DNA from 3 places in the Kribbella sp. NPDC055110 genome. Region 3 is predicted to be linked to each of the others. Evidence: riboswitches for the same ligand, from Rfam matches in the RefSeq annotation. Region 3 holds a riboswitch; each other region holds the start of a gene.
What was found. Region 3 has a riboswitch for cobalamin ahead of cobN (cobaltochelatase subunit CobN). Riboswitches for the same ligand answer to the same signal wherever they lie in the genome.
Positions count from the first base shown of each region.

Region 1: another riboswitch for cobalamin. It lies ahead of ACWF0M_RS14630 (CbtB domain-containing protein); the one in region 3 lies ahead of cobN (cobaltochelatase subunit CobN).
Region 2: another riboswitch for cobalamin. It lies ahead of ACWF0M_RS16460 (ribonucleoside-diphosphate reductase subunit alpha); the one in region 3 lies ahead of cobN (cobaltochelatase subunit CobN).

Region 1 covers NZ_JBSGTS010000008.1:46,881-50,881, forward strand. Annotated here, with positions in the region: gene ACWF0M_RS14615 (alpha/beta hydrolase) at 1-315, opposite strand, end outside; gene ACWF0M_RS14620 (histidine phosphatase family protein) at 379-942, opposite strand; gene ACWF0M_RS14625 (CbtA family protein) at 939-1,685, opposite strand; gene ACWF0M_RS14630 (CbtB domain-containing protein) at 1,691-1,888, opposite strand; cobalamin riboswitch at 1,922-2,050, opposite strand; gene ACWF0M_RS14635 (LysE family translocator) at 2,786-3,427, shown strand; gene ACWF0M_RS14640 (MFS transporter) at 3,417-4,001, opposite strand, start outside.
Region 2 covers NZ_JBSGTS010000009.1:98,808-102,808, reverse strand. Annotated here, with positions in the region: gene ACWF0M_RS16470 (Fic family protein) at 1-763, shown strand, start outside; gene ACWF0M_RS16465 (DinB family protein) at 833-1,414, shown strand; cobalamin riboswitch at 1,475-1,642, shown strand; gene ACWF0M_RS16460 (ribonucleoside-diphosphate reductase subunit alpha) at 1,803-4,001, shown strand, end outside.
Region 3 covers NZ_JBSGTS010000005.1:344,001-348,001, reverse strand. Annotated here, with positions in the region: gene ACWF0M_RS11425 (histidine phosphatase family protein) at 1-338, shown strand, start outside; gene ACWF0M_RS11420 (DUF3500 domain-containing protein) at 329-1,297, shown strand; cobalamin riboswitch at 1,286-1,410, shown strand; gene cobN (cobaltochelatase subunit CobN) at 1,445-4,001, shown strand, end outside.

The sequences.
Region 1 (4,001 bases), on a different contig from region 3:
GTTCCCCATCCCCGGAACCAGCACCGCGACGTTCTTCGCCGCCTGGAGATCGCCGAGGACCTCGACCGCACGGCCCTTCCCCTCGGGGTCCACCGCGTAGAACTGCCGCGGCCGCTCCACCTCGACGACGTTGCCTTCGGCATCCACCGACGTCGTCTTGACCGGAGTGAGCAGGTCCTTGACGGTGTCCAGCCGCTTCCGCTGGTCGTCACTCGCAGTGCCGGCGTCAACCGCGGCCTGCAGGCGGTCGCGAGCCGCGACAAGCACGGCATGGTTGGCGCGGAATCGTTCGGCAAGCAGGTCGGACTCAGTCATCGTGACTCCCCGTGACAGCCGGTCACCTGGGCGTGCAACCGAGCCAACCGCAGTTTGTCAGGCCTAAGGTACGAAGGCCAGTGACCAGTTGCCGGAGTGGTACGAGAGGTTGACGGTGGCCAGGGGGCGTACGTCGACGTGTCGGAGCGACTCGGCCGGCGCGTCGACGACGTACAGGACGATCGCGCGGACGACCGCCGGATGGACGATCGCCAGCGCGGAGCCGTGTTCGCGCGCCGCCAGATCGCCCAGCCAGTCGGCGACCCGCGCGAGTACGTCGTTCTCGGTCTCGCCGCCGCCAGGCGTGGCGGTGTGCGGCCGCTCGAGCCACGCCGCCACCTGCGACGGCTCGGCCGCGAGCAGCTCCTCCAGCCCGCGCCCGGTCCAGTCGCCGTACTCACGGTCCCGCAGCGCGGGCTCCACCACCGGGTCGAACCCGAGTACGTCGGCCGTGCGTACGGCGGCCTGCTCCGGCCCGGCGTACACGACATCAGCGGACAGCTTCAGCTCGCGCGCAGCCTCGACACTCGACGGATCCGGCTCGGCGTCACCACCGAGCACGAGTCCGCGCAACGCGGGCGTCAGGGCATGCGCGACCACGGTCAGCGCCTGGGGTGGTGCGGTCAAGCGGCAGCCACCTTCGATCGGATCGGCCGGCGGTCCACCGCGACCGCATACCCGAATCCGAGCAGGAGCCACAGCGTCGCCTGCGTACCGAGCGAGGCGAACCGGAACTGCCACAGCAGCGTAGCGGGGAACGTCTCCGGAACCTCGTTGATTCGCGGCAGAATCAGGTACGCCGCCACCACGGTGACGACCAACCCGACGACACCGCCCGCGAGCCGGGCGACCTCGCCGTACCGCGCCGCCCACCGGGACAGCGCGACACCGGCCCAGACCGCGAGCAGGCCGATCACGAGCGTCAGGAGATACGTGACCGTACGGCGCGTGATCGTGTCCGGATCACCGACCGCCGGTGGATTCGGCGGGTACTTGAGGAACGGGACCAGCACGATGCCGACGAAACCCGCCGCGGCCAGTCCGAGCGCGGCGTACGCGTCGTTCCCGGTCCGGAGCTTGCGGCGGAGCAGCGTGAACGCGACGGCGAACAGTCCGCCGAGCGCAACGCCGTACAGGCTGGTAGCGAGGAACAAGCCGGCCTTCTGGCCTTCACGGCTGACCAGCGGCTCTTCCTCCTCCGCCTGCACAGCATGGTCATGATCATGGGTGTGCGCGGCACCGGCCTCTTCGATCGCGATCGCGGCGTCGACACGCGACTCGCCCAACGCGTAGGCGAACGTTCCGGCCAACAGGCCGGCGAAGAGTCCGACGATCAGTCCGCGCACCAGGAGCGATCCAAAGGTGCGCATCTGATCTAGTGGCAGGGCACGCCGAGTAGGTGGCGACCATCGTGCATCAGCTCGTGCAGGTACATCCCCGAACGGGACACCGCACCCTGGTCGAACCCGACCAGATACGCGAGCAACAGCATCAGGCCGACGCTGAGCAGCGCGGCGGCAAGGAGCTTGGGAGAGAGAGCCGGTACGGCGACCGACTGGGCAGGAGCTGCCATTGAACTTGACCTCCTGGGGAAGTGCGCGTCCCCTTAGAAAGGCTGCGAGTGCCCGAGCGTCCTGACTTACGAGCCGAAACTCGATCACAGTGGCGCGGCCGCGCCGGCTTCTCACCGGCTTCCCTCATGGCACCGCAGGTTGACCCTCGAACCGTAGGGGCCCGCCCACCCCCCGGTCAACGCACCACGGCGCGCCGGTGACCTATCCCACCCGAGCCCACGCAGTGTGGACACCACGTCAGGGGTTATCTGACGCTTCGGCCCGATGCGTGCGTGTTGGTGGCGGTATGCGGGACTTGAGACAGGCCATGGGGTGCAGGAACCCGACATTTCCTGTCCCCACCCACCAGCGCCTGTCCCCAGTCCCCACCGCACCACACCACCGCACGCGCGGCTCGCACGCACCGCACCCGGTATGCACCGCCCGGTGAACCGTCCCACCGAACGGCCCGGACCGAGCGCGACAAGAGCCCGCGCACACGAGGGGATATCCGATGGTGTTGTGGCTTCTCTGTTGGTGTTAGAGGGGAGAACCCACCATTCGAGGGGATATCCGTTCTTGTGCCCGAGGTGGGGGTGTGGTGGTGCCGGCTGGGTGATCGGGTTGGTAGTGGCGTGGCGGCTTGCGGGCGGGGGTGATGTGCAAGGTCGACAGGTAGTGCACCGGCGAGACGGTGTACACGCGGGCACGTTCACGCTCAGGTGCACTACCCGGCCACCCGACATGTCCTGTCGAGCGTGCACATCACACCAAGCCCGGCACCGCCCTGGAACCCGTCGACCACCCACACCTCAGTCACAAGAGCCGGCTATCCAACCTTCGGTGTGGCGGCGGGCGCGGGAAGACCCTCCAGAAACCCGGGGCGCCGAGCGGCTGGTCGCATCTATCCTTGGGGGATGCCGTCCGCTCAGCACTTGTTTGCGTTTGCGATTACTGCGTTCATCATCATCGTTGTCCCGGGGCCTAGCGTGTTGTTCATTGTGGGGCGGGCGCTTGCGGTGGGGCGGCGGGAGGCCGTGTTGACGATGGTGGGGAACACGCTGGGCGCGGCGGTCCTGCTCGGCGGGATCTCGGTCGGGCTCGGGACGTTGATCGCTGCGAGTGCGATCGCGCTCACCGTGGTGAAGCTCGTCGGGGCGGCGTACCTGATCTATCTCGGCGTACAGGCGTTCCGTTCGCGGAAGTCGCTGGTCGAGGCGATGCAGGGTACGGCGAGGCCGAGCACTGCGCGGCGGACGATCCGGCAGGGGTTCCTGGTCGGGGTGACGAATGCGAAGACGGCGGTGTTCTTTGCGGCTGTGCTGCCGCAGTTCGTCGACAAGGGGGCTGGGGCGCCGGCGTGGGCGCAGATCTTGGTGCTCGGGCTGATCTTCATCGTGATCGCGCTCGGCTCGGACAGCGTGTGGGCGTTCGTGGCCGGAACGGCGCGCGAGTGGTTCGCTCGTTCGCCGCGCCGGCTCGAGCTGGTTGGCGGGACGGGCGGCCTGATGATCATCGGCCTCGGCGCGAGCATCGCGGTGACAGGGTCTAAGGAGTAGCGGTACGTCGGCCCGCGGGTACTCCGAGGAGTGCGAGCAACGCGGGGAGGCCGAAGGCGACGAGGTACGCCAGCACCGCGGAGTGCGGTTCCATTGCCGCGAACAACGATCCCCCGATCGCGAGGATTGTTGCTGTCGACAACGAGTCGCTGAGCTGCAGGGCAGAGCTGTTGGCGCCCTGCTCGTCGCGTTCGGAGTACTCCAGGACCAGCACCGACAGCGTCGGGAACACGGTCCCCATACCCAGACCGGTCAAGCTCCAGCCGAGGATGCCGACCAGCACCGGGACGTCCGGGTTGAGGGTCAGCGCCGCCGTGACGATGCCGACCAGGATCGCGAGCATGCCGGCCTGCAGGAAGACGGCGTGTGAGAACGGCTGGTTCGGCCGGCCGCGATACCAGGACGCGGCGGACCAGCTCAGTGCGCTGACCGTCAGCACAAGACCGGCGAGCGCCGGCGACAGGCCGCGTTCCCGGGTCAGCATCAACGGCAGGAACACCTCCGCGCCGAACCCGGACGCCGCCACCAGCCCGCGCAGTGCGACCACCGACGGCAGCCCGCGCCCGAACGCGAA
Region 2 (4,001 bases), on a different contig from region 3:
CGGCCGCTCCCCCGCCGAGGCGTACTACGTGCCGCCGCCGGCGCAGGTGATCCCCGAACTGCTCGCGGATCTGATGACGTTCGTCCGCGAGTCGCGGCTGCCGGTGCTGGCGAAGACCGCGATCGCGCATGCGCAGTTCGAGACGATCCACCCGTTCGCCGACGGCAACGGCCGGACCGGGCGCGCGCTGATCCACCTGATCCTGCGCGCCGACGGCCTCATCACGCGCACCGTCCCACCGGTCTCGCTCTCGCTCGCCACCCACGCCACGGAGTACGTCGACGCACTGACAACCTTCCGGTACGTCGGACGCGCGACAACCGCGAAGGCCCGCGCGGCCGCGAACCCGTGGCTGGGAATGTTCGCAAAGGCCTGCACGCACGCGACCGCCGAAGCTGCACGCTTCGAGCAGACCGCCGCAGACCTCAAGGCCGAATGGCGGGAACGTGCGGCGCCGGTCCGCTCCGGCTCCGCGGCCGAACTCCTCATCGAGGCGCTGCCCGCCGCGCCGGTCCTGACGCTCGCGGCCGCGGCCCAACTCATCGACCGCTCCCAGCAAGCCGCGAACCAGGGCCTGGCCCGGCTGGTCGAGACCGGCATCCTGCGCGAGCTCACCGACGGACGCCGGAACCGGGTCTACGAGGCGCCCGAGCTGATCGACGCCTTCACGTTGCTGGAGCGTCGTTTCGCGAGTCCGGCCGCGGACACCCGGATCGAGCCGCCTAGCAGACCGGTCCCCACGAGGCCAGAACCGACACACTAGGCGGTTTGACTTTCCGGTCGCGATCGAGCAAGAATTCGAACACATGTTCGATCGTACAGGGGAGTTGTGATGCCGGAGGCGTTCGACTGGGACATCCTGCACCGGCCGTCGGCGATGGCGATGGTCCGCGGCCAGCTCGGGTTCAGCTGGATGGTGCTCTCCGGGCGGCTCGCCCAACTGACCGACGAGCAGTACTTCTGGCGACCGAGCAGCGAGGCGCTCACCGTCGTACGGCGGCACTATGCCGGGCGATTCCGGCCGCTCGGATCCGGTGAATGGGTCGCGCAGTGGCCGGACGAGCCGGACCATCGCGGACCGCGGACGATCGCCTGGCTGATCGCACACCTGACCGAGATGTTCTTCGAGCGCTGGGAGTGGACGTTCGGGGCGAGCCGGCAGGGGCGGGCCGACATCACCCTGCACGGCAACGCCCGGGACGCGGTCGCCTGGCTGACCTACTGGGTCGAGGCCTGGCAGGACGCGATCGCCAGCCTGGACGAGGACGCGGCGATGACGATCGGGCTGAGTCAGGCCAACGAACTGGACGCCGCCGAGCCGTTCGGTCATGTCGTCCTGCGGCTGAATCGCGAGCTGATCCATCACGGCTCGGAGATCATGACCCTCCAGGATCTCTATGCGGTCGCAGCGTGAGGACCACAAGATGTGCGACACGCGGCGTGGCGCTACCACAAGATCTAGATCGATCCGCCTAGCATCACTACTGTTGGTGGTTCGGGACGGTCAACACCACAAGATGTTGATCATTTCGAGGCAACAGGGGAATCCGGTGCGAATCCGGAGCTGCCGCGCAACGGTGTGCGGACGTGACGTCGAGTCGCGTCCGCGAGCCCGGATACCTGCCACCGGTGCGTGTACCGCCGGTGCACGCGGTCCGAGATCTCGCGGGTGGGTCGCAGGGCGTGACGGCAGGGTTCCCGGCCGGTGCCGCCGGTCCCGTCATGCGCCCGCTCGCGTGCTCCCGGGTCTCCGAACTCTTCTGGAGCGCACACCTGTGACCATTGCTTCCTCATCACCCTCGGTGGCGGCAGACCTTCGCACGGAGCTGACCGTCGTCCGCCGCGACGGCAGCAGTACGCCGTTCGACGCCACCAAGATCTCCGTCGCCGTGACGAAGGCGTTCCTCGCCGTCGAGGGCGCCGACGCGGGCGCCACGCACCGGGTCCGTGACCTGGTCGCCGACCTGACCGGCCGGGTCGTCGCCGCCTTGACCAGCCGCGGTGACACCCGCCGCAGCGTGCAGGTCGAGGACATCCAGGACCAGGTCGAGCTGGCGCTGATGCGCGCCGGCGAGCACCAGGTCGCCCGTGCCTACGTGCTGTACCGCGAGGAGCGGACCAGGGCCCGCACCCCCGCCGACCCGAGCGGTGTCACCGAGAAGCCGGCGCTGACTGTCCGCGCGGCCGACGGCAGCCGGTCCCCACTCGACGTCGACCGGCTCCGCGTGATCGTCGCCGAGGCCGCCGCCGGACTCGATGCGGTCGACCCCGAACTGATCCTGAACGAGACGCTCGGCGCCTGCTACGACGGCATCGCGCAGCACGAGGTCGAGCTCGCGCTGGTGATGGCCGCCCGGTCGTACGTCGAGACCGAGCCGCAGTACAGCTTCGCCGCGTCCCGCCTGCTCCTGGACCAGATCCGCCGCGAGGCACTGGGCCGCGTCCACGGCGAGCCCCGGCAGGCGAGCCAGTCCGACATGACCACGGCGTACGTCGACTACTTCCCGCGCTACATCCAGCTCGGTATCGAGGCCGGGCACCTGGACCCCGAGCTCGGCACCTTCGACCTGGAGCGGATTGCGGCCGCGATCCGTCCCGAGCGCGATCTCGACTTCACCTTCCTCAGCCTGCAGACGCTCTACGACCGGTACCTGCTGCACATCGACAAGGTGCGGTTCGAGTTGCCACAAGCCTTGTTCCTGCGGGTCGCGATGGGCATCGCGCTGCGCGAGGAGGATCGCGACGCGAAGGCGATCGAGTTCTACGAGGTGCTCAGCACCTTCCGGTTCATGACCTCGACGCCGATCCTGTTCAACTCCGGCACCACCCGGCCGCAGCTGTCGGCCTGCTTCCTCACCACCGTCGAGGACGATCTGGCCGGGATCTTCACCGGCATCCGCAACAACGCGCTCCTCGCCAAGTACTCGGGCGGCCTCGGCAACGACTGGACCCCGGTCCGCGGCATCGGCGCCCACATCCGCGGCACGAACGGCGAGTCCCAGGGCGTCGTCCCCTTCCTCAAGATCGCCAACGACACCGCCGTAGCCGTGAATCAGGGAGGAAAAAGAAAGGGCGCGGTGTGTGCCTATCTGGAGACCTGGCACATCGACATCGAGGAGTTTCTCGACCTGCGGAAGAACACCGGGGACGAGCGTCGCCGGACCCACGACATGAACACCGCGAACTGGGTTCCCGACCTGTTCATGCAGCGGGTCGAGGCCGGTGGTGAATGGACGCTGTTCTCGCCTGATGAGGTTCCGGAGCTGCACGATCTGTACGGCGCCGCATTCGCCGAGGCGTACGCCGGGTACGAAGCGGCCGCGGATCGCGGGGAGATCCGGGTGTTCAAGCGGGTGCAGGCGGTCGACCTGTGGCGGCGGATGCTGACCGTCCTGTTCGAGACCGGACACCCGTGGATCACGTTCAAGGATCCGTGCAACCTGCGGTCGCCGCAGCAGCACACCGGCGTCGTCCACTCGTCGAACCTGTGTACCGAGATCACTCTCAACACCGGTCCCGACGAGATCGCGGTCTGCAACCTCGGCTCCCTCAACCTGGTCGCCCACCTCACGCCGGACGGCCTGGACACCGGCCTGCTCCGCGACACGGTCCGGGCGGCGGTGCGGATGCTCGACAACACGATCGACGTGAACTTCTACACGACCCCCGAGTCGGAGCGGTCGAACCTGCGGCACCGGCCGATCAGCCTCGGGTTGATGGGGTTCGCGGACGCGCTGTTCACGCTGCGGATCCCGTACGCGTCCGACGCTGCGGTCGAGTTCGCGGACCGCTCGATGGAGGAGATCAGCTACCACGCGATCGAGGCGTCCAGTGAGCTCGCCGCCGAGCGCGGCCGGTACTCGTCGTACGACGGATCGCTGTGGAGCCTCGGGATCCTGCCGATCGACTCGCTCGACCTGCTGCACACGGCACGCGACGGTGACGTGATCATCGACCGCGACACGCACCTCGACTGGGACGGTCTGCGCGCGAAGGTCCTG
Region 3 (4,001 bases):
ACTCGTTCGGGCACTTCTTCTACCGGTTCACCCACGGTGAGTCGGGGTCGGACGTGTACGACCGGGTGTCGACGTTTCTGGAGACGATGCACCGCGACTTCGAGAATCCGGAGGCGGAGCGCAACGTGCTGCTGGTGTCGCACGGGCTCACGATGCGGTTGTTCTGCATGCGCTGGTTCCACTGGTCGGTACGGTTCTTCGAGTCACTGCGCAACCCGGGCAACGCGGAAACACGCGTCCTGCTGCGGCAACCGGATTTCCGGTACAAGCTGGACCGGCCGTTCGAGCAGTGGACGACCTACGAACCGACGGAACGGGAGCGATCGGCATGGTTGTAGCGCAGACGCGGGACGCCGTACTCGACCTGCTGGCGAGCCTCTCGCCGGCACAGCTCGAGAAGATCAGGGCCCCGTTCGACACGCCGGACCACAAGGAGTGGACGTACCTGCCGGGGGACCGGGCCGGGTTGCCGCTGTCCGCGCTGACACCGGCACAGCAGTTGCTGACCAAGCGCCTGGTCGAGCTGGGCTGCAGTGAACGCGGTGCGGCCGACACGTGGGCGGTGCTGGACGCAGAGGTGATCCTGCGGGGCATCCCGGCGTTGCCGGAGTCAGGGGACTGGGAGGGCTCGGTCCTCGGTAGCAGGTTCTTCCTGCGTGTGCTCGGCGACCCGTCCGACACCGAGCCGTGGGCGTGGCGGCTGAACGGGCACCACCTGGCGCTGCACGTGGCGTTCGTGGACGGAGCGGTCGCGTTCACTCCGCAGTTCATCGGGTCGAACCCGGCCGAGGTGCTGACCGGACCACAGGCCGGTCGGCGGTTCCTGGCCGCCGAGCAAGACCTGGGCTTCCAGCTGCTGCATGCGCTGGAGCCGGCCCAGCTGGAGATCGCACTGGTGTCACCGGACGCTCCCGACGACATGCTGACCCGGCACGACCCGGTGGCCGACGCGTCGTTGCTGCACCGCGGCCTGGCGTACGGCGACATGACCGAGGACCAGCGCCAGCTCCTGAGCCTCCTCATCGGTCAGTACGTCGGCCGCGCCGCCGGGCCGATCGGATTGCTGACGTGGCAGGACATCACCGCGCAGGGCATCGAGCGCCTGACGTTCGCCTGGGCCGGCGAGACCCAGCCGGGCGTCGGCAACCGCCACTACTACTCGATCGCCGGCCCGACCTTCCTCGCCGAGTACGACAACACCCAGGACAACGCCAACCACATCCACTCAGTCTGGCGAGACCTCCGCAACGACTGGGCCACCGACCTCCTAGCAAACCACTACGCCATGCACCGCTAGAGTCAGCGGGGTCAATCGACGGCATCAGCAGGAACCCGGTGTGAGTCCGGGGCGGTCCCGCCACTGTGACCCGTGAAGGGGAGTCAGGAACTGCCGCCGTCGTACCTGGAGTCGGGGCGTGGATACCCCGGAAAGGAACGCGTGCGCATGCCTGCGAAGCTGCTGTTGCTGTCCACTGCCGACACCGATCTGCTGGCGGCCGCCGCGGCTGATGCCGGGTGGAACGTTGCGAATCCGGCTCGGCTCGATCTCGCGGGTCTTGCACCGCTGCTCGATGACGCCGCGATCGTCGTCGTCCGGCTGCTCGGCGGGCGTCGCGCGTGGGAGGACGGGCTCGACGCGGTCCTCGCCTCGGGGAAGCCGGCGGTGGTCGTGAGCGGCGAGGCCGCGCCGGATGCGGAGCTGATGTCGCTGTCGACCGTGCCTGCCGGTGCGGTCACCGAGGCGCTCGGGTACCTCCGTGAAGGCGGCGCGGACAACCTCCGCAACCTGGCCGGCTTCCTGCGCGACACGCTGCTGCTGACCGGCGACGAGTTCGAGCCGCCGCGCGCGCTCCCGGCGTACGGCGTCCGTGGGTCCTTCGTCGACGACGACCGGCCTGTGGTGGGGATCGTGTACTACCGCGCGCACGAGATCTCCGGGAACACCGCCTTCGTCGACGCCCTCGCGGCCGCGGTCGCCGACGCCGGGGCGCAACCCCTTCCGGTGTACTGCGGGACTCTTCGAGGCCTCGACCCGGCCGAGAACGTCGGCCTCTTCGATCTCCTGCGGAAGTGCGACGTACTGGTCACCACGCTCCTCGCCGCGGGCGGTGCGGTCGCGGCGAACGCGAGCGCGGGCGGCGCGGACGATGCGTGGGACGCCGGTGCGCTGGCGTCGCTCGACATCCCGTTGATCCAGGGCCTCGCGCTGACCTCGACCCGCGAGCAGTGGATGGAGAGCGACGCGGCCATCAGCCCGCTGGATGCAGCGACGCAGGTGGCGATCCCGGAGTTCGACGGGCGGCTGATCACGATCCCGTTCTCGTTCAAGTCGTACGACGCCGACGGTCTGGCGCGTTATGCGCCGGACGCGGAGCGGTGCGCGCGGCTGGCTGGTATCGCGGTCGCGCACGCGCGGCTGCGATACGTTCCGCCGGCCGAGAAGCGGATCGCGCTGGTGCTGTCGTCGTACCCGACCAAGCACGCGCGGATCGGGAACGCGGTCGGGCTCGACACCCCGGCGTCGGCGGTCGTCCTGCTCGGGCAGCTGAAGGATGCCGGATACGACTTGGGCAATCTCGATCTGAGCGAGCTGCAAGGCGCGGACGGTGCCGACGGGTTGATTCACCGGTTGATCGCGGCGGGCGGGCACGACGTCGACTGGCTGACGGACGAGCAGCTGGCCAACGCGGTCGCCAAGATCCCGCTGTCCACGTACGCGACCTGGTTCGGCCGGGTCCCGGAATCGTTGCAGGAGGCAATGACCGGGGCGTGGGGTGAGGCGCCCGGTGAGCTGTACGTCGATACGTCGGGCGACGAGCCGGCGATCGCGCTCGCCGCGTTGCGGTTCGGGAACGTCGTGCTGATGATCCAGCCGCCGCGCGGTTTCGGCGAGAACCCGGTCGCGATCTACCACGACCCGGACATGGCGCCGTCGCACCACTACCTGGCGGCGTACCGCTGGCTGGAGGCGTCACCCGACGAGGGCGGGTTCGGCGCGCAGGCCGTCGTACATCTCGGTAAGCACGGCACGCTGGAATGGCTGCCGGGCAAGGGGATCGGGATGGCGGCCGGCTGCGCGCCCGACGCCGTCCTCGGGAACCTGCCGATGGTGTACCCGTTCATCGTCAACGACCCCGGCGAGGGGACGCAGGCGAAGCGGCGGGCGCACGCGACGGTCGTCGACCACCTGGTGCCGCCGATGGCGCGGGCCGAGACGTACGGCGACATGGCGAAGCTGGAGTACCTGCTCGACGAGTACGCGACGGTGTCGGCGCTGGACCCGGAGAAGGTGCCGACGCTGCGCGCGCAGATCTGGACGCTGATCCAGGCGGCGCAGTTGCACCACGATCTGCACACGTCGGAGAGGCCGGAGGACGACGACTTCGACGAGTTCGTGCTGCATCTGGACGGGTACCTGTGCGAGATCAAGGACGTCCAGATCCGCGACGGGCTGCACGTGCTGGGCGGGGCGCCGGCCGGCGAGGCGCGGATCAACCTGGTGCTCGCCATACTGCGTGCGAAGCAATTGTGGGGTGGCTCGTACTCGATCCCGGGGCTGCGCGCGGCCCTCGGCCATGCGTTCGGGGTGGACGAGGCGGAGTTGCTCGCCAACCCGGGTCAGGCCGCGCATCTCGCCGACCTCGCGACACTCGTCGATCTTCCGGCGGTTACCGGTGCTGACGGCGTCGACGTCCTGGAGGCGGTGGCGCGGAAGCTCGTGGTCGGGATGGAGACGGTGGGATGGGACGCGGCGAAGGTCCCGGTAGTCGTCAGCGAGGTCCTGGCCCGGGAATCCGCAGAAGTTGAGCAGTCGTTGACGTTTGCGGCTGAGGAGGTTGTGCCTCGGTTGGGGCGGACCTCGGACGAGCTGACGAACGTGTTGCGGGCGCTGGACGGGCGGTTTGTGGAGGCGGGGCCGTCGGGGTCGCCTACTCGTGGGCTCGTGAACGTGCTGCCGACCGGTCGCAACTTCTACGCGGTCGACCCGAAGGCGATTCCGA